DNA from 2 places in the Methylobacter arcticus genome. Region 2 is predicted to be linked to the other one. Evidence: riboswitches for the same ligand, from Rfam matches in the RefSeq annotation. Region 2 holds a riboswitch; the other holds the start of a gene.
What was found. Region 2 has a riboswitch for cobalamin ahead of ABXJ76_RS08970 (TonB-dependent receptor domain-containing protein). Riboswitches for the same ligand answer to the same signal wherever they lie in the genome.
Positions count from the first base shown of each region.

Region 1: linked by a shared signal. The riboswitch ahead of ABXJ76_RS11560 (TonB-dependent receptor) and the one ahead of ABXJ76_RS08970 (TonB-dependent receptor domain-containing protein) in region 2 are both predicted to bind cobalamin.

Region 1 is NZ_CP159583.1:2,427,819-2,436,939, reverse strand. Features, by position in the region: gene ABXJ76_RS11580 (cobaltochelatase subunit CobN) at 1-3,102, opposite strand, end outside; gene ABXJ76_RS11575 ((2Fe-2S) ferredoxin domain-containing protein) at 3,095-3,397, opposite strand; gene ABXJ76_RS11570 (CbtA family protein) at 3,394-4,083, opposite strand; gene ABXJ76_RS11565 (CbtB domain-containing protein) at 4,074-4,271, opposite strand; cobalamin riboswitch at 4,405-4,633, opposite strand; cobalamin riboswitch at 4,788-4,998, shown strand; gene ABXJ76_RS11560 (TonB-dependent receptor) at 5,118-7,364, shown strand; gene ABXJ76_RS11555 (hypothetical protein) at 7,577-8,512, shown strand; gene ABXJ76_RS11550 (HAD family hydrolase) at 8,500-9,121, shown strand, end outside.
Region 2 is NZ_CP159583.1:1,859,600-1,868,720, reverse strand. Features, by position in the region: gene ABXJ76_RS08985 (class I SAM-dependent methyltransferase) at 1-303, shown strand, start outside; gene rnhA (ribonuclease HI) at 296-733, shown strand; gene ABXJ76_RS08975 (hypothetical protein) at 1,101-1,487, shown strand; cobalamin riboswitch at 1,819-2,030, shown strand; gene ABXJ76_RS08970 (TonB-dependent receptor domain-containing protein) at 2,150-3,982, shown strand; gene ABXJ76_RS08965 (hypothetical protein) at 4,006-4,596, shown strand; gene ABXJ76_RS08960 (DUF5522 domain-containing protein) at 4,487-4,738, shown strand; gene rsfS (ribosome silencing factor) at 5,390-5,743, opposite strand; gene nadD (nicotinate-nucleotide adenylyltransferase) at 5,770-6,405, opposite strand; gene ABXJ76_RS08945 (glutamate-5-semialdehyde dehydrogenase) at 6,406-7,644, opposite strand; gene ABXJ76_RS08940 (transposase) at 8,150-8,437, shown strand; one part of gene ABXJ76_RS08935 (IS3 family transposase) at 8,416-9,121, opposite strand, start outside.

The DNA of each region.
Region 1 (9,121 bases), 570 kb from region 2:
GGGTACGCTACGCGGATCGACCGAGTAAAAATTGCGTCCGGTCGGCAGGATATGCGCCATGCCGCGAGTCGGCGACCCGCTGGGGCCTGCGGGTACGTAACCGCCGGACAGGCCGCGCAGCAAATTATCGATTTCGTCGGTGGCGCGGGTAAGATTGGGCACCAGTACTTGGCAGGCAAAGTTCAGCACTTGTTTTATCGGGTTGCAATCGGTAGTGCTGTTGCCGAAGGTTTTGCTGATGGCTAGGTCTATGGCTGATTCGGAGTAAGCGTGTATCTGTAATTCAGTGAATAAGCGTTTGCTTAATAATTCGATGGTTTCCAGTACGTCGGCGTGGGTAGGCAAAGGCCGTCCAGCCAGTTTTTCAAGTTCGACATTTGCTTGATCCAATCGGCGGCCCTGATGCTCTAGCAATGCGTCCATGCTCAGGCCGAATAACCGCGCAATTTCAATGGGCAGTCCGGGGATGTCCTGATTCGGCAAGCGGGTCAGCGAGACCAGCATATCTACCCGTTGCTCGTTTTCCGGCGCTTGTCCGAGTATGTGCAAACCGTCGCGGATTTGCGCCGCTCCCAGTTCGCACAGATAGCCGTCCAGATCTTCGATCAAATGCGCGACATCGGCACCGGCCATTTTGGTCAGCAGTTCGGGCAGGCCGTCTTCTTGAGGGTGATGATCTGGATCGTAGTCATGATGGTGCCCGTGGTGGCACTCCGCATGTTCATCGTTATGATCGTGATGATGTTCGTCATGTGCATGATCATGGTGACTGTGATGATCACGGTGTCCCTCGCTATCGTCATGATGGTGATCATCATCGTGTTCATGCTCATGATGGTCATGGCCGTGATGCTCGTGATCATGAGAATCATCGTCATGGTCGTGATGATGTCCATGATGGTTATGGTCGTCATCGTGATCATGGTCATGGTCATGGTCATGGTCATGGTGCAACAGCCGGGCTTGCAAGTCGGCATCCAGGTTGGTTTCTTTGACCAAGTCCCAGATCTGCTGCTGCAACAGCGGTAACTTCGTCGGATCGAGCACTTCCACCTGATAATATTCATCGACCAGTTGGGTCAGTTGCGCCAATGCGCCGTAAGTGTCGGCGGTGGTCATCGGCGGCGTCAGGTGATCGACAACGACCGCATGGGCGCGGCGCTTGGCCTGTGCGCCTTCGCCGGGATCGTTGATGATGAACGGGTAAAACAATGGCATGTCGGCCAACAGCGCGTCGGGGAAACAGTTTTCCGACAAGCCAACGCCTTTGCCCGGCAGCCATTCGAGCGTGCCGTGCTTGCCGACATGCACAATCGCATCGGCCTTCCATTCGTCGCGCAACCAGCGATACAGCGCATAGTAATGGTGGGTGGGCGGCAAATCGGGTTGGTGGTAGATCGCGTCGGGATCCATGCCGTAACCGCGCGGCGGCTGCAATGCGACGAAGCTGTTGCCCAGTTCCAGGCCTGCCAACGCGATATGATCGTCATGCACATAGGCTTCGCCCGGCGCATCTCCCCATTGCGCGGTCATTTTGTCCTGCATCTCAATAGGCAGATCGTCAAACCATGCTTGATATTGGGCGGCCGATACGCGGCCGACGGCATGGCTTAGCTGTTCGGTAGTCAGATAGGTATTGTCGTAAGCGCAACGGTCGATCAGATCATGTATCAGCGCGGTGCCGCTTTGATGAAGCACATCCAAGTGCTTCACCCTTCGGGTGCTTTCGCATCCCAATGCGCTCCCGGCGCATTGGTCCGGCAGTTCGCCGATGTTATAACCGGCGGTTTGCATGGCTTGCAGTATCCGCATCAATGACGCCGGTGCATCCAGTCCGACCGCGTTGCCGATTTGCGAGGCCTTGCTGTTGGAGTTGGTGAACACAAAGGCGATGCGCTTGTCGGCATTGTTCAGATGTTTAAGCCGTGCAAAGCGCGAGGCGATACCGGCAATACGCGCGACCCGATCCGGCAGAGGTTCGTATTCGACCAGTTCGTTCGACGGGCCGGAGGCTTTGGCCTTGAACGACAGCGGCACGGTGATGATGCGGCCGTCGAATTCCGGCAATACCACGTTCATTGCCGCATCCAGCGGGTTGAGGCCGCGCGCCGATTGCTCCCACTGGTGCTGCATCATGCCGCTGGTGATGGCTTGCAGTACCGGCACATTGAGTTGCTCCAGCACCGACACCGACCAGCCTGCGGGTGTGGCTCCGCCGGGGGTGATTTCGCCCATCGCAAACGCGGTGGTGTTGATCAGCACGTCGATATGTGTGCCTTGATGGCCGCTGAAATAACTCAAGGCTTTAGGTAACGTATTCTCGCTATGACCTGCGCGTAATGACGAGGTGAATACGGGCAATACGTTCAGGCCGCGTTTTTCCAAAGCGTCAACCAGCGCATCGATAAAACGCGTGTTGCCGCTCATCCAGTGGGCGCGGTAAAACACGATGCCGATGCTGGCCTTGTCTGGAGTTCGCAGCGCAAGCCAGTCGTCTATATTGGCGCCTTGGGACAGATCAGGATGATAAATGCCGTGTTCGGGCAAATCGACAGCCGGTTCAAAGCCAAAGCCGGTCAGCAAAAAATGATCGGAAAGGTAGCGCAGCAGTTGCGCCATATTGACGCTGCCGCCGGCCTGAAAATAGGCCTGTACCTGATGCAGCACATCGGATGATACGGTGGATGCCGCCGCCAATTCGGGGTCAGGCTCGCCGGTGCCGCTGATCGCGATCAAGTGCTGCCCCTGCTTTTTAGTCTGACGCAGTAGATCGGCAAAGCCGGGCACGCTGCCGAGACGCCCCAACACGCGCAGCACGACGATACGGGCTGGAGTAAGCTGATGCGCCAACAGCTCGGCCATTTGCGCATCGCTTTCCAGTGCCTGCAAGTTAATACCGGTGCATTGCGGGAAACCTTCCGGCATTTGCGCCAGGGCGCTTTGCAGCACCATCAGATCGTTGGGTGCGTGGGTCAGTAATGCAATAGGTCGGTTTATATCGGCAATTGCTCCCTGCATTGCTCTCGGCAACCGCTCCATGCGTTGCTCTACCTTCCCCGTCCATGGGGTCGTACCTCCTGCATCCATGCAGTCGTCAGACATCGCCGGTACCCAGGCGGTGAACAACGTGCTCGCTGACTTCGATGTCATTTTCCAGATGTTCGCTGACGATGCGTTCCAGCACTGCTTCGTCGGTACAGGAATACCAGACGCCTTCAGGATAAACGACCAGGATAGGGCCGTTTTTGCAGACCGCAAAACAGTTTGAGCGGGTGCGTTTTATTTTAAGATGGGGGCGGGCATCGATTTTTTGACCCAGCTGTTGGAACAGTGGGGTGTTGTCATCAGAGCAGCGCGAGCCGGTACACATCAAGACATGTTTGTCGTGGGTTCTCATGATCTTTTTTGGTAAAACTGTCCCATCAAACCGCCTAGTGCCAGCCAAAAAACAGCGTTGGCAAAAACGGTAGCGGCGATAAAGGATTGTGCTAATTCGGCAGGCGCGGCGCTGCCGTGAACTTCCGGTTGCGGAGCACCGATTAAATGGGGTGATACCAGTAACACCGCACCGAAAAACCGGTACGTTTTGGTTTTGGCAAAAGCCAGTAATGACAGCCCGAAGCCGGTATCGAGTACAGTGATCAGCCACCAACTTTGTCGATCTGTCAGTTCGGCAGCTGTTGTGCCGGGAACTTCGGGCGGCAATCCTAAAGACGGCGCGACGAAAAAGGTTGTGTAGCCCGCCAGTCCCCATAGCAGCCCCATGCGCCAGTTGTCCGGACGGCCGCGCAAACACATGATCGCGCCAATCAGCAAGGCAAAACCAACGCCCAAGGCGATATTGGCTACCGCCGTAAAAAATGTCCGCTCCCAGCCGTTTTCAGGCTGCCATGCTTCATATTTATGACTATTTTCCGTAGTGGCAACGACTGCGGCCTGTTCTTCGTACACTTCGGCCTGGAGCAAGGTCGGGATGACTTGAATTTGCTGAACGGCAGTTAGCAACAAACCCGCCAGCAAGCCGGTCCAGAGAGCCGCAGTAAGCAGCTCTCTGAAGGTAGTCAGATTAAATATTAATGGCACGGAAAACTGGCGGAATGTCGTCCATCATGTGCAGTGTTATGTAAGGGTGCAATGTCAGAAAAACCGGCGGCATACAACAGTGCCAAGCCCAACATGCCGACCAGCATGGCAGGAAATATTTTGTCTTTTAAAGCTTCGGAACGGGCTTGAGTTTGAGCGTTATCAAGCAAAACAGGTGTTGATGACATGGGGTTTCTCCTGGATAAAGAGACAGCAAAGCCGCTAACGCAAGCGCGTTACCGGCAGGAATAATCTGTACGAGGGAGAAAGTGCAGGACGGACGCGAAGAGAGCAATCCATCTGAGCGCCCTCCGCGCACAAATTCGATTATCACTTCAGGCCGGTTTCCGGACTCACAAGTAGGGGCGACCGGCCGGTTGCCCTATGTTAGCGCCTTCCGATGCATCGCACAGTGGCGTTTGCCAACCTTTTACTTGTTTACCGTTGCGGGGGCAGCGTGGGTTTTGTTTGCATCTTAAGCAAACTCACCGACTTCCCGTTTCAATTCTGCGGACGATAGTCCATGAATACCTAAAGCAAATTTTACCGGGCTAGTATATTCACTCGATAAAAAACTAGCAAGCGTTGAGGCATTGCTAATGAAGGCTTAATTCAACAGCAATGGGAGATTATCTGACGAATGAGTAACTTTTTACAGGGTTAGGCAGTACGCCGTAAATTTGCTTTATCAAAACAAAATCTTATAATCATTTCTGCTTTCAGGTTCCGGAGGGTTTTTCAGACCCAATGGTTAAACGGGAAGTCGGTAAGGTTTTGACCGAATCCGACGCTGCCCCCGCAACGGTATATAAGTAAAGTTTCATCGGGATGCCACTGTGTTCACGCATGGGAAGGTGATGATTCAGGCTAACGCCACTTATAAGCCCGGAGACCGGCCCGAAAGTTTAATTCGGTACAGCGGAGGGCTGTCTGCGAAAGTGACAGTGCAGCTTCGCGTTTGCGTCATCTCTCGTTTTCTATTGTCCTCTGTTGTGTAAATCAACCATTATGCGCGGGCGGCGCAGAGAGGACACATGCAAAATTTTATCTTCGACCCATTATTAGTTACGGATTTTAATACCCAGTTACATCCGCAGGAAACCCCGAAAAATCTTCCCGATATGAGGGTTATCATGTCCAGCTTGGCAGTTAGAACAGGATCTGCCATGCATGTCAAACAAAAGCAAAACGCTACAATCTGCGTTGGTATCGGTGTTTTTCTGGCTCTTAACTGCGCGATGGTTAACGCCGACTCTCAACCTTTGGAACTTGATGAAATAGTCGTCGAAGCAGGGCGAGAAAAAGACCTGATCGGTATAACCGGATCGGCATCTCAGGGCGAAGTCAGTCAGGCACAATTTGAATACCGTCCGCTTTCCCGTAACGGCGAGCTGCTGGAAGTTATTCCCGGCGCTGTAGCTACCCAGCACAGCGGATCCGGCAAGGCTAATCAGTATTTCCTGCGCGGATTTAATCTCGACCACGGCACCGACTTTACGACTTACGTCGACGGCATTCCGATGAACATGCCCACGCATGCCCACGGGCAGGGCTATATGGACATCAATAGCGTCATTCCCGAACTGGTCAAGAAGATTGAATACGGCAAGGGACCGTATTATGCGGAAGTCGGCGACTTTTCATCAGCCGGTTATTCGAAAATGTTCTCGATGGACAAATTGCCTGAAGGCATTTTGAAGTTTACCGGCGGCGAGTTCGGTTATTACCGCACCCTGCTAGCCAATTCCAACAAAGTCGGCAGCGGAGACTTACTTTACGCCGGCGAATTTAATTTCTACGACGGCGTCTGGCAGCAGCCGGAGGCTTCGAAAAAATTCAACGGCATGCTGCGGTACACGCTCGATAAGGAAGACTGGGGGGTGTCGGTTAACGGGAAGGGCTATACCAACGACTGGACCGCAACCAATCCGATCCCTCAAGCCTTGGTCGGTAGCGGCACGCTCGGCCTTTACGGCACGATGGATCCTACGGATGGCGGCAAAACCAACCGCTACAGCTTTTCAACCAATCTTTGGAACAAAGGCGATAACTGGAAAAATGACGCCAATATCTATGCGCTTTATTACGATGTAAACCTCTATTCCAATTCTACCGGTTATGCGGACAACCCGGTTAACGGCGACCAGTTACACCAGTTTGAACGTCGGGTGCAAACCGGAGGCAATGTCGAACATACCCGCTATAACAAGCTGTTCGGTTTTGATATGGACAATACTGTGGGTTTTCAGTTTCGTCACGATGAAATCATGGGCTTGGGTTTGGATCGCACTCAGGCTAGGCAGCTGGTAGATGTTGTCAGCCACAGCAATGTCAGCGAGACCACTGCCGGCGTTTATCTGAAAAACCAGACCTATTGGCATGAAAAAGTGCGCACCATCGCCGGTTTAAGGGGGAATTTTATCCATAACGATGTCACGGTGCTCGACACGGCCATGCATGATCCTCAGGTGAATGCGGCAAATTCAGGCAATGCAGGGCAAGCGCTAGTCAGTCCGAAGCTAAGCCTGATTATCGGTCCCTGGTTCAATACCGAATACTTTGTCAATGGCGGTTTCGGCTACCACTCCAACGATGCGCGCGGCACTACGCTGCAATTTGATCCGGCTACAGGTGCCGCACTAGACAGCAGTACCGCCAAGATCTCGCCTATGGCCCAGTCGCGCGGCGCTGAAACCGGCATTCGCAGCAACTTTATCAAAGGCTTGAATAGCACCCTGGCAATATGGTGGCTGGAGAGCAATCAGGAGTTGGTATTTTCCGGCGATGCCGGCACAACCGAGGTGCGCGGAAAATCCCATCGTTACGGCGTTGAATGGACCAATTACTACAAGCCGACCGATTGGTTGACGCTGGATGCCGACTTTGCGTTGACTTCGACGCGTTATGTGACGACTCCAGACGGTGAAGTCAACAACTATGTGCCCAACTCGGTGGGCAGGGTCATTACAACCGGCGCTACCGTGGTTGCCCCTAACGGTCTGTTCGGCACGGTACGCTTCCGCCATTTTGGCGACATGCCGCTAGATTCGTCGGGTACGTATTGGGCCGGCTCTACCAGCATCGTCAATTTGGGTGCGGGTTACAAACAGAAAAAATATAAGCTGGACTTTGATATTTTCAATATTTTCGACTCGACCGCCAACGATATTGCCTACGCTTATCAATATGCCTATCCCGCCGGAGCCACACCGCAGACGGATATCATGAAACACCCTGTCGAACCGAGAATGGTGCGAGCGACTGTTACTGTCAATTTTTAAGGCTTAACCACGCAAAACCTTTCGTACAGAGCAACAGCGTGGTGAGGCGCAATTTGTAGGGCGCAATACGCGATAAAGCTGCTATTGCGCCTTTACAGGCCATACTTACTTAGCGGAACGCGGTCAGTCGACCGCCGTGGTAAAAATTCCTTAGATGAGGCAACATCGGTTAAAATTTACATTTACGCTTTCCTTCCACTTATTTCCAAATCATGTTTTTTGCCAAAGATTTCATTGAAACCGCTGAAGGGCTTATTTTCGCTGTGGTAGAGCGGGGCCTGGAAGATGGCAAGGTGTTGTGTTTTTTACGTTATGTGCGCGAACCTTGCGGCTGGAAAAAATATCAGACCGTAGAGGCTAATGACTTCCTCGAACACAACCACCCCGATTATCTGCATTATTCTCCGGTCTTGGATGCGCATTTGCATGCGGTCGCCGTAGACCGGGTCGTCAAGCATCATCAACCCAAACACCGATTGCAGCAGCTGATGCAATCAATGCGGCATGATGCTGTCGAGCGGGATTTGTTCCGGTTGTGCGGGTTATTTGGGCAGCACGGGCTGGATTTAATGCAAACCGGAATCACGGGGTCAATATTGGTTGGCGTTCAAAACCAAGCTTCGGATATGGATCTGGTTTGTTACGACCGGGAGGTTTTTCACCAATGCAGGGCCATTACCCGCAAGCTTATTGGATTGGGAAAGTTGCAAGAACTGAATGAGCAGGATTGGCAGCAATCTTACGCGCGCCGGTCATGCGAGTTGAGTTTCGATGACTATGTCTGGCACGAACGGCGTAAATGCAACAAGGCCGTGATCGACGGGCGGAAATTCGATTTGAATTTTATCGATGATAGCGCAAGTTCTGGGACTATCAGTTATCAAAAATACGGTGCGGTTAGCTTGCAGTGCAGGGTGATTGACGATAGTCACTCATTCGATTATCCGGCTGAATTTAAAATAGATCATCAGCAGATCAGTGCTATCGTCAGCTTTACGGCGACCTATACAGGGCAGGCCGTCAGCGGCGAAAGGGTCGAAGTGTCGGGCGTTCTGGAACAATCGGAACAGGGCGTTCAGCGTATTGTAGTCGGCTCCAGCCGTGAAGCGCACGGGGAATATATCAAGGTTATTCAGTGCATAAGTTAGCTGATTTTGCTGCGGTTATTTTCGATATGGACGGTTTGGTTTTGGATACCGAGAGCACTTACATTGTCGCTTGGAAACAGGCTGCAAGTGCAATGGGCTACGATTTTTCCGAAGATTTCTGGCGGTCGTTGTCAGGGCTGCATTATCAGGATATAGCGCTGAAACTGATAGCCTATTGCGGGGCCGAATTTGACCTGCAAAGTTTTAACCGGCTCAGCGGCGATTGCTGGCGTGATCATGTTAATGTCCACGGCATCAATATCAAGTACGGCTTTAGCGGATTGCTGGACGTGCTGATCCGGCAAAAAATACCCTATTGTTTGGCAACTAACAGTCGGGCGGTTAATGCGCTGGAATGCCTTGAACTGGCCGGGATCAAAGAGGTTTTTTCAGTCATTATCAGCCGCGATCACGTTCAGCATGGTAAGCCGGAGCCGGATATTTTTTTAAAAGCCGCAGCAGTATTGCAAGTGGATATCAGTCGGTGCCTGGTGATTGAAGACTCGCATGCCGGTATTCTGGCGGCATTTAGAGCGGGAGCTGTTTCGGCGTTTATACCGTCGACAGCGCCGGTCGATCCGCAGACCATTGAGCTGTGCGATTTGATGA
Region 2 (9,121 bases):
GATAAAAAAATGGCTAATTCATGGGGAGGACACTTTATTTCTCGAGCAAGGATTTTAGACTGGCTAAAATTATTAAATTTTGAAGTAATCGTATCCTCGGAATTTAATTTGGATACGGTAAAATCAACTCATGGAAAATTCATAACACGAGGATACTCGCTCACATCAACCGCCTATGCGATTAAAGCTATCAAACGCCGTTACAATCTAATTCCCTTAACACCAGTAAAAGTGCTAACCCCCCGTTCAATCTTGGTAAACTCACTTAATTCACCCACAACACAGAAAAATAGACATGACTAATTCCGTCATTATTTATACCGATGGTGCCTGTAAAGGCAACCCTGGACCGGGCGGCTGGGGAGTTATACTCAGCTATAAGGGTACTGTTAAAGAACTTTTTGGCGGCGACCCCGATACCACTAACAATCGTATGGAGTTGATGGCGGCAATCCAGGCATTGGAAACCCTAACCAAGCCTTGTTCCGTACGAATCAATACCGACTCAAAATATGTACTGCAAGGCATTACCGAATGGATGATCAACTGGAAAAAACGCGACTGGAAAACCGCCTCCAGAGCCCCAGTTAAGAATGAAGATCTTTGGCGCAGGTTGGATGCAGCCATTCAACGACATAATATTGAGTGGACATGGGTAAAAGGTCATTCAGGCGATAAAGATAACGACAGAGCGGATGAACTGGCTAATTTTGGTATTGATTCTTTAAGGTAACCAGGACCGATACTTTAAATTGCCTGATGTATGCGATCAATAGACAAAGTGAGTAACCATCCTTACAAATTCACGCTTCGTACCGCATTAAGGTAGAGCAATGCATAAAATTTTCTGGGGTTAAATAACGCCATTTAAAAACAGTCTCTTCCAGGAACACATAACAAACCGCTGTTTATCCAACTCTTTCCGGCGCATACTGGGCTTCGATACCGAGGTATCGAACAGCGCTTTAAAGTTTAGTGCGTTCCCGTAGTGACTGGATCGTTTTCAAGATTCTGTTACGCGATACAAAAACACTTGGATTCTCTAAAGTATACGAACAAAATAATTCACTATTATTTAAATTAAGATTAGGAAAGTAAACATGAAAAAAACAAATCTAGCGACTGGGCTATTAATTTTATCTGTCTTTACAAGCGCTGTTTATGCTGATATCACCCTACAATCTACCAAAGAAGTAGAAGGTACTTGGAAACTGGATCACAGCAAAAATTTTATAACCGATAAAGATTCGGTCAAAAGAGAAGATACTTGGGTATTTAAAAACGATAAAGTAACGATTTTGCATATTCCACGTGACGGCACATACTATGATCAACCGCCTGTAAATTATGAAATAGACGATGGTAAGTTAAAAGTTTATCTTGTCGGAAATAGCAGATTCGATCTATTTACTTTAGTAGACAAAGACGACAAAAACATGACCCTAAAAGGAAAATTCGGCGGATATTATTACTTTATTAAAAAGTAAAATTTTAAAATTTAACGTGTAATACTCTTCTATTATCCCAACCAATTTATTAAAAAGTTAAGATAATTATTTTCATTTCAGTAAATTGTTGTTATCGCGCCGCAAATATTTTGATGTTCCATAATTTTTGCGGTAGCGGTGAAACGGTCAAATTCAATTTTAGTTTTGGAGCTAATTACACAAAATCCAAAAAACCTTTATACCATCATACATATCCAAATCTGCCTGCTCAGTCCCGTTCGATCATTCAACAAGCTCACGACTACTCAGGGCGAACTGTTTAACTCTAACCTACCAACTCGTAAATTTGCTTTATCCTCCCTACTCCTTATAATCATTTCTGCTTTCAGGTTCCGGAGGGTTTTTCAGACCCAATGGTTAAACGGGAAGTCGGTAAGGTTTTGACCGAATCCGACGCTGCCCCCGCAACGGTATATAAGTAAAAGTTTCATCGAGATGCCACTGTGTTCACGCATGGGAAGGTGATGATTCAGGCTAACGCCACTTATAAGCCCGGAGACCGGCCCGAAAGTTTAATTCGGTACAGCGGAGGGCTGTCTGCGAAAGTGACAGTGCAGCTTCGCGTTTGCGTCATTTCTCGTTTTCTATTGTCCTCTGTTGTGTAAATCAACCATTATGCGCGGGCGGCGCAGAGAGGACACATGCAAAAACTCATCTTCGGATCATTATTACTCACGGGTTTTAATCCCGAGTTACATGCGCAGGAAACTCCGCAAAATCTTCCCAATCTAGTTGTTACGGCAACCCGAACAGAGACGGCTAAAAATCAGCTGGCGGCTGCGGCCACTGTCTATACCCGAAAAGACATTGAGCACTTACAGGCTAAAACCCTGCCGGAACTGTTACGTGGCACGACGGGAATCGACATGGCGCAAAGCGGCGGCTACGGGAAGGATACCAATATTTACATGCGTGGAACCAATTCCGACCACGTACTGGTGCTGATTGACGGCATTAAAGTCGGCTCTGTCACCTCAGGTACCACACCTTTTCAATTTATTCCGATCGATCAGGTCGAGCGGGTGGAAATTATTCGCGGACCTCAATCGAGTCTTTACGGTTCGGAAGCAATAGGTGGGGTTATCCAGATTTTTACCCGCAAAAGCGGGCTAGAGGATAAGCCCAGCGTCACCCTGGATGTCGGCGGCGGTTCCTATGATACTTACCGCGCTTCCGGCACTGTCAGCGGTAAATGGAAAAACAGTTGGTATACCTTGGGTTCATCGCAGTTCGGTTCTCAGGGTTTTAATTCCCGACAGCCTATTCCGGGACGCTTCGGCGTTAATCAGCCGGATAAGGACGGTTACCTGAACACGGCTCTGAATGCCCGATTAGGTCATCGTTTTGACAACAATGCCAAAGTTGAGGCATTTTTTATGCGGGCGGAGGGAAAAACTGAATTTGACGGCAATTCCCAAGAAAAAACCGAATTTGTTAACCAAGTTGTCGGCATCACCGGTAACATCGATATTGTTGACAACTGGCGTTCAATTCTGCGCTTCGGACAAAGCCGCGATGAAGGTGACAACTTTGCGCCTGGCGGAGCATTTTCCAGCCGGTTTAACAGTACCCGTTGGAATACCAGTTGGCTGAATGAAATCGCCTTGTCGGATACCCATCAATTAATTATCGGCTCCGATTACCGGCTAGATCAAGTAGACAGTTCATCCGCCTTCAACGAAGGTTCCCGCTATGATGTGGGTATTTTTACTGAATTGCACGGCCGTATTCTTGACGACCACTTTATCAATGCATCAGTACGCGGAGATAAAAACGAGGCATTCGGCGACCAGCTGACCGGTAATTTCGGCTGGCGTTATAATGGAAACTACGGCATTAGCCCATTTGCCAGTTTTGGCAATGCATTTAAAGCGCCGTCATTTAATCAGCTTTATTTTCCGGAATTCGGCAATCCCTCGCTGAAAGCCGAAGAATCAACGTCTTTCGAAGCGGGTCTGATCGGTGAACATGATTGGCTGCAATGGGAGATGCGAGCTTACCATACCAATATCGATAACTTGATCGTGACGATAACGAACCCGACAACTTTTCTATCCAGCCCAGAAAATATCGGCAAGGCACAAATTGACGGCATTGAAGCCGAAATCGGGGTTCAATTCATGGATTGGCATAATAAACTAAACATGAATCTGTTAAACCCTAAAAACAGGGAGACTAATGCGCGACTGCCGCGCCGGACTGAAAAAACCTTATCTTATGATTTATCGCGCTCATTCGGAAAATTTGATCTGGGTGCTAATGTACTGGCTCAGGCCGACCGTTTTGATGATGCACTGAACAAAACTAAGGTTGCCGGTTATGTCACCGTTGATTTACGCACTGCCTATCATTTAAATAAAAACTGGATGCTGAACGTAAAGCTGAATAACCTGCTTGATAAACAGTATCAAACCATCAATACCTACAATACCGCAGACCGTAACTTCTTTCTTTCAATCCACTATAACAACTAACCTTAACTTTTGGAGATAACACCATGAAGATAAAACAACGGCTACACGTCGAGTATTTACCTATTCCCCTGATTGCGCTGATTGCGCTGATGGTACTGACACGCTTTCATCATTTTGGCGACTTATTACATCTGCCCGATGCCTCGTTGGCCGTTTTTTTCTTTGCCGGTTTTTACCGCAAAAAAGCTTTGTTTGTCTTCTTGCTGATTATGGCGGGATTGATTGATTATATCGCTATCGCAAACGGAACCAGTAGCTGGTGTGTATCACCTGCTTATGTCTTCCTGATTCCTACTTATGCGGTTATGTGGTTTGCAGGCGGCTACTGTTCGATATTTAAATCTCTGAAAACGGCCGATCTGGCAATACAGCTTGGTCTCCTGATACTGGCAACATCGGCGGCCTTTGCCATTTCAAACGGCAGCTTCTATATGCTTTCTGGGCGTTATACGGATGTATCATGGACACAATATTTTGCACGCGTAGCCCAGTATTATCCGCCTTATGTTGGTTATGCCTTATGCTATACGGTTGCAGGTTTGTCAATTATTAAGCTATTCAATGCCCTGTTTGATACGCGACCCAACTATGAAGAACTTGACAGAAGAAGTTGATTTTTATCGTGAAGACGGCTGGGTAGTTTACACAGCCGAATATCACTTGAAACGTGGTTATTGTTGCCATTCAGGTTGTCGTCATTGCCCTTACGGTTATGATAACGATACACAACAAAAGACTGATATTACTAATAAATAAACAAAAATTAGCTCAATAGATTACCACTTGTGAGACGGTTGATAATCTGGGTGGCACAATCACTGATTGTGCCTACTTCGCGCTTGCCGAAGAAAATATGAAAGAGCTGTCACAAAAGCTATTCTCGAAAAACGAGAATAAGATTGTCGTTGATCTTCGTGTCCATGTTAAAGGCACCCTTTTTGAAGTACGTTTTACAGAAGTAACTATAAAGATTCTATTATCAAATAATATAAGTTTTAAGTTTAAAATATCCAATAATGCTAAAAAATCAAGGGGCTGCTATGCCTACAACTGCCCCCAAGCGTCGTTATAGTGGACCCCAAAATCCAAACAATAGTTTAAGCTATGCTCTGACGAAAAATAAGAAGCCGTGAGTGAGTGAGTGAGTGAAAGTAAACAGAAGGTTATTGGAATGGGAATGGGAATAGGAATAGGAATATTTGGGTGAATCAAAAACAGCAAACCTTTAAACCTGCAGACGCGCGCGACGTTAATTCACTTTTTAACGAGCACGGATAAATGCTATTTAACGCTACTTGAACAGCAGTATTTGCAAAACTCCTGATAACCGTCTTTTGACAAACTTAGAAGTCTAAAAAAGTTAGATTGCCGAACAGAAGGCAACCTAACCTGTAAAGAAGTTTTTAACTAACCTAATTGCTGCTCGCTTTCTTTAGAGTCATCAACCGACCATAATTTTTCAAGTTGATAAAATCCACGCGCCTGAGCGTTCATCGCATGAACAATCACGTCACCCAAATCCAGCAATACCCAGTCTGAGCCCAGATCACCTTCAATACCTAACGGTTTAATACCGCTTTCCTTCAATTTCTCTGCTACATAATCACATAAGGACTTCAGGTGACGATCCGAAGTACCGGTCACTACCACCATATAATCGGTAAAACTGGTTTTGCCTCGAACATCGAGTGTCGTTATGTTTTGCCCTTTGCGTTCATCCAAAACTTCCTGGACAATTTTCAATATTTCTTCTGCTTGCATTCAAATTCCTAGTGTAAAAAATGAGATCAATGTGTCTCGTAAAGCTGGTGTTGCTTGATGTATTCTATGACAGCATCGGGTAATAAAAAACCCGGATTTTGTTTTCTTGCAATTATATTCCTGATAGCCGTTGCCGAAATATCCAGTTGGGTGACGTGTGAAAAGCATAGTTTTCCTGAGATCACTTGCATCAGATCCTTGATTTCTCCAGTCAATCGAACTTTTAAAAAATCATTGAGTGTCTGTGTTTCAATACCCGGCCGGGTCATTACTACAATATGCGCATAGTCAAATAACCGCTGCCACTCATACCAGCCAGTTAAATATTTAAACGCATCAGTGCCGATAAACAATAATAAGGGGTCGGTTAGAAACTCCTGCCTTAAAGACTCCAGTGTGTCGACCATATACGACGGTGCTTGATGCAAACCATATCTGTCCAGTTCCCTGGTATCAATTTTCAGATCCGGCTGATTTTTTATGGCCAGCTCCAGCATCTGCACGCGCATCTTCGCTGTTACGGCTGGTTGCTCGCGATGCGGCGGATTAGCGCAGGGAATCAACCGAACTTCAGTTAACCCGAAGATGTCCTTAACTTCAAGCGCTGACCGCAAATGTCCGTAGTGAACAGGATCGAAAGTGCCGCCGAAGATACCGATCATCTATTGCCTGATATGGCCGTCACCTAGCACGATATATTTTAACGAGGTCAATCCTTTTAAACCCACTGGGCCACGGGCATGCAGCTTGTCGGTGCTGATGCCGATTTCAGCACCTAGGCCATATTCAAAACCGTCAGCAAAGCGGGTCGAGGCATTCACCATCACCGAACTGGAATCCACTTCCCGTAAAAACCGACGCGCCAAAGTGTAATCTTCGGTCACAATCGCTTCGGTATGCCTTGAGCCGTGCTGATTGATATGCTCCATCGCCTGATCGATGCCGTCAACAATCCTGATCGACAAAATCGGCGCCAGATATTCGGTGTCCCAGTCTTCTTCTGTCGCTCTAATACACGCAGGAATCAGGGAACAGGTTTTAAGACAGCCGCGTAATTCAACGCCTTTTCCACTGTATTTTTCAGCTAATAGCGGCAATACTTTTGCGGCAATGCTCTCGGCAACCAACAAGGTTTCCATTGCATTGCAAACACCGTAGCGATGGGTTTTGGCATTGACAGCAATCTTTACCGCTTTGTCTAGGTCAGCTTTATCGTCGATATAAACATGACAAATACCGTCCAGATGTTTAATTACCGGAATCGTTGCGTCCTTAGAAATACGCTCGATCAAGCTTTTGCCGCCGCGTGGTACGATCACATCGACGTATTGATTCATGGTGATCAATTCGCCTACCGCCGCGCGATCTGAGGTCGCCACGATTTGCACGACATCCACCGGCAAACCTGCCGCTTCCAGACCTTGAGATATGCATGCGGCAATCGCCTGATTGGAATATATGGCTTCGGAGCCGCCCCTTAAAATACAGGCATTACCCGATTTAAGACACAAAGCCGCCGCATCGACCGTCACATTGGGACGGGATTCGTAAATAATGCCAATCACGCCCAAAGGTACACGCATTTGGCCTACCTGTATGCCGCTAGGCCGATAGCTTAAGTCACTGATTTCACCGACCGGATCGGGTAATGCGGCGACCTGTTTTAAACCTTCCACCATTGCCTGAATACCGGCTGGTTTTAATTCCAGCCTATCCAGCAAAGCCGTATCCAGGCCATTTTTCTTGCCTGCATCCAAATCCTTGCGATTTTCCGCTATCAACAATTCATGCCCATTTTCAATGGCTTCGGCAATTTTCAGCAAGGCCAGGTTTTTTTGACCAGACTCGGTACGGCTTATTTTCAGTCCTGCTTTCCTGGCCTGCTGACCAAGCATTTTCATGTATTCTTTAATATCCACTGTATTCTCTAACAGGATGATTGTTGTACACAATTATATCGTTTAATCCGGTGATTTGACAGTCTTTAAATGTAACAACTATCGGATATTAAAGAGTTTTATGAGGTAAATTAAACACCAAACTCAAGTCATAACAGATTAATAGTTGTAACGGCTCGCTTTTGAAATCGGTTGGGCTCGCAATCAGCGCCGTTTTTGGCTCACAATAATTGCAAGTGAAAATATACTCCGGCTCACATTATCTGCAAATGAGCTTGCATTTATCGGCACCGGCTTGCATTTCATTGTCGCGGGCTCACTTTAATTGCAAATGAAAGCCTGGCTCCAGAATTGACGCAATGCTGTGAATTGATCGGATTCTTACGACCCAAACCCGAAGGTGAGACGGGGGCAATAATTATTTTGAATACTCATAACGTTTGAGTTCGGCAATGCTAGGTTCTGTTGACGTTTCGCCAATCAGGTAGAATTTGTTATTTTTGGTAACATGAGCCGGATAAATTTAAGCGATGAAGAGTGGGCGCGTATATTGGCAAACTTAAAGAAATTGACAGGCATTCGTATCGGTCAGCCAGATACTTGCAGACAATTTATTAGTGCCTGCTTATGGATATTACGTTCGGGAGCGCAGTGGCGGATTTTGCCGCCAACGCAGGGTAAGTGGAATAGCATCTTCAAGCGATTTTCACGCTGGTGCACCAATGGCGCATGGGCGGAAATTGTCAATGTAGTTGTCGCCTCGACGGTTAAAACTTACGCTGCTTTTTGGGTCTGAATAATCACCTCCCTGGCCTCATCTTTTTTTGTTTCGGCCTTATCAGGGTTAAGGTGGACTGCTTGGATTCTTTGCCAATTCCGAGTGCATCCGCTCCAGCGTTGCGGATGTTTAGCACGAGCAGCCCCGTAGACGGTTTTACGGTTATCCAGAAGGTTTTCATCCAAACCTTCATGACGTTGCGCTGGGGTGACAAAGCGGATAGCGCTGTGGCGATGTTCGTTGTTGTACCATTCCACTAACCCCATGACCCATTGACGTGCTTCTGTGACATCGGCGAATGGCTTTAACGGATATTTAGGGCGATATTTCAAGGTCTTAAACAACGATTCTGAGTAAGGATTGTCGTTACTCACCGACGGCCGACTAAAGGAAGGCATAACACCGAGCTGCTGCAAGGTTGCCAGCATAGACGATCCCTTCATGGGACTGCCGTTATCAGAATGCAGGATAAGCTGTTTTGACTGTATGCCTTCACGATGACATAGATCGCGTAACAGTTCGCCAGCCAAGGCGCTGCTTTCTTCTTCATACACCTGCCAACCGACAATCTTTCGACTGAAAATATCAACAAATAGATAAAGATAGAAGAACTGTCCGCGGATAAGCGATGGCAGGTAGGTAATGTCCCAGCTGTAGAGCTGGTTAGGCGCTGTGGCACAGATTGCACGCGGTTTGGTACGT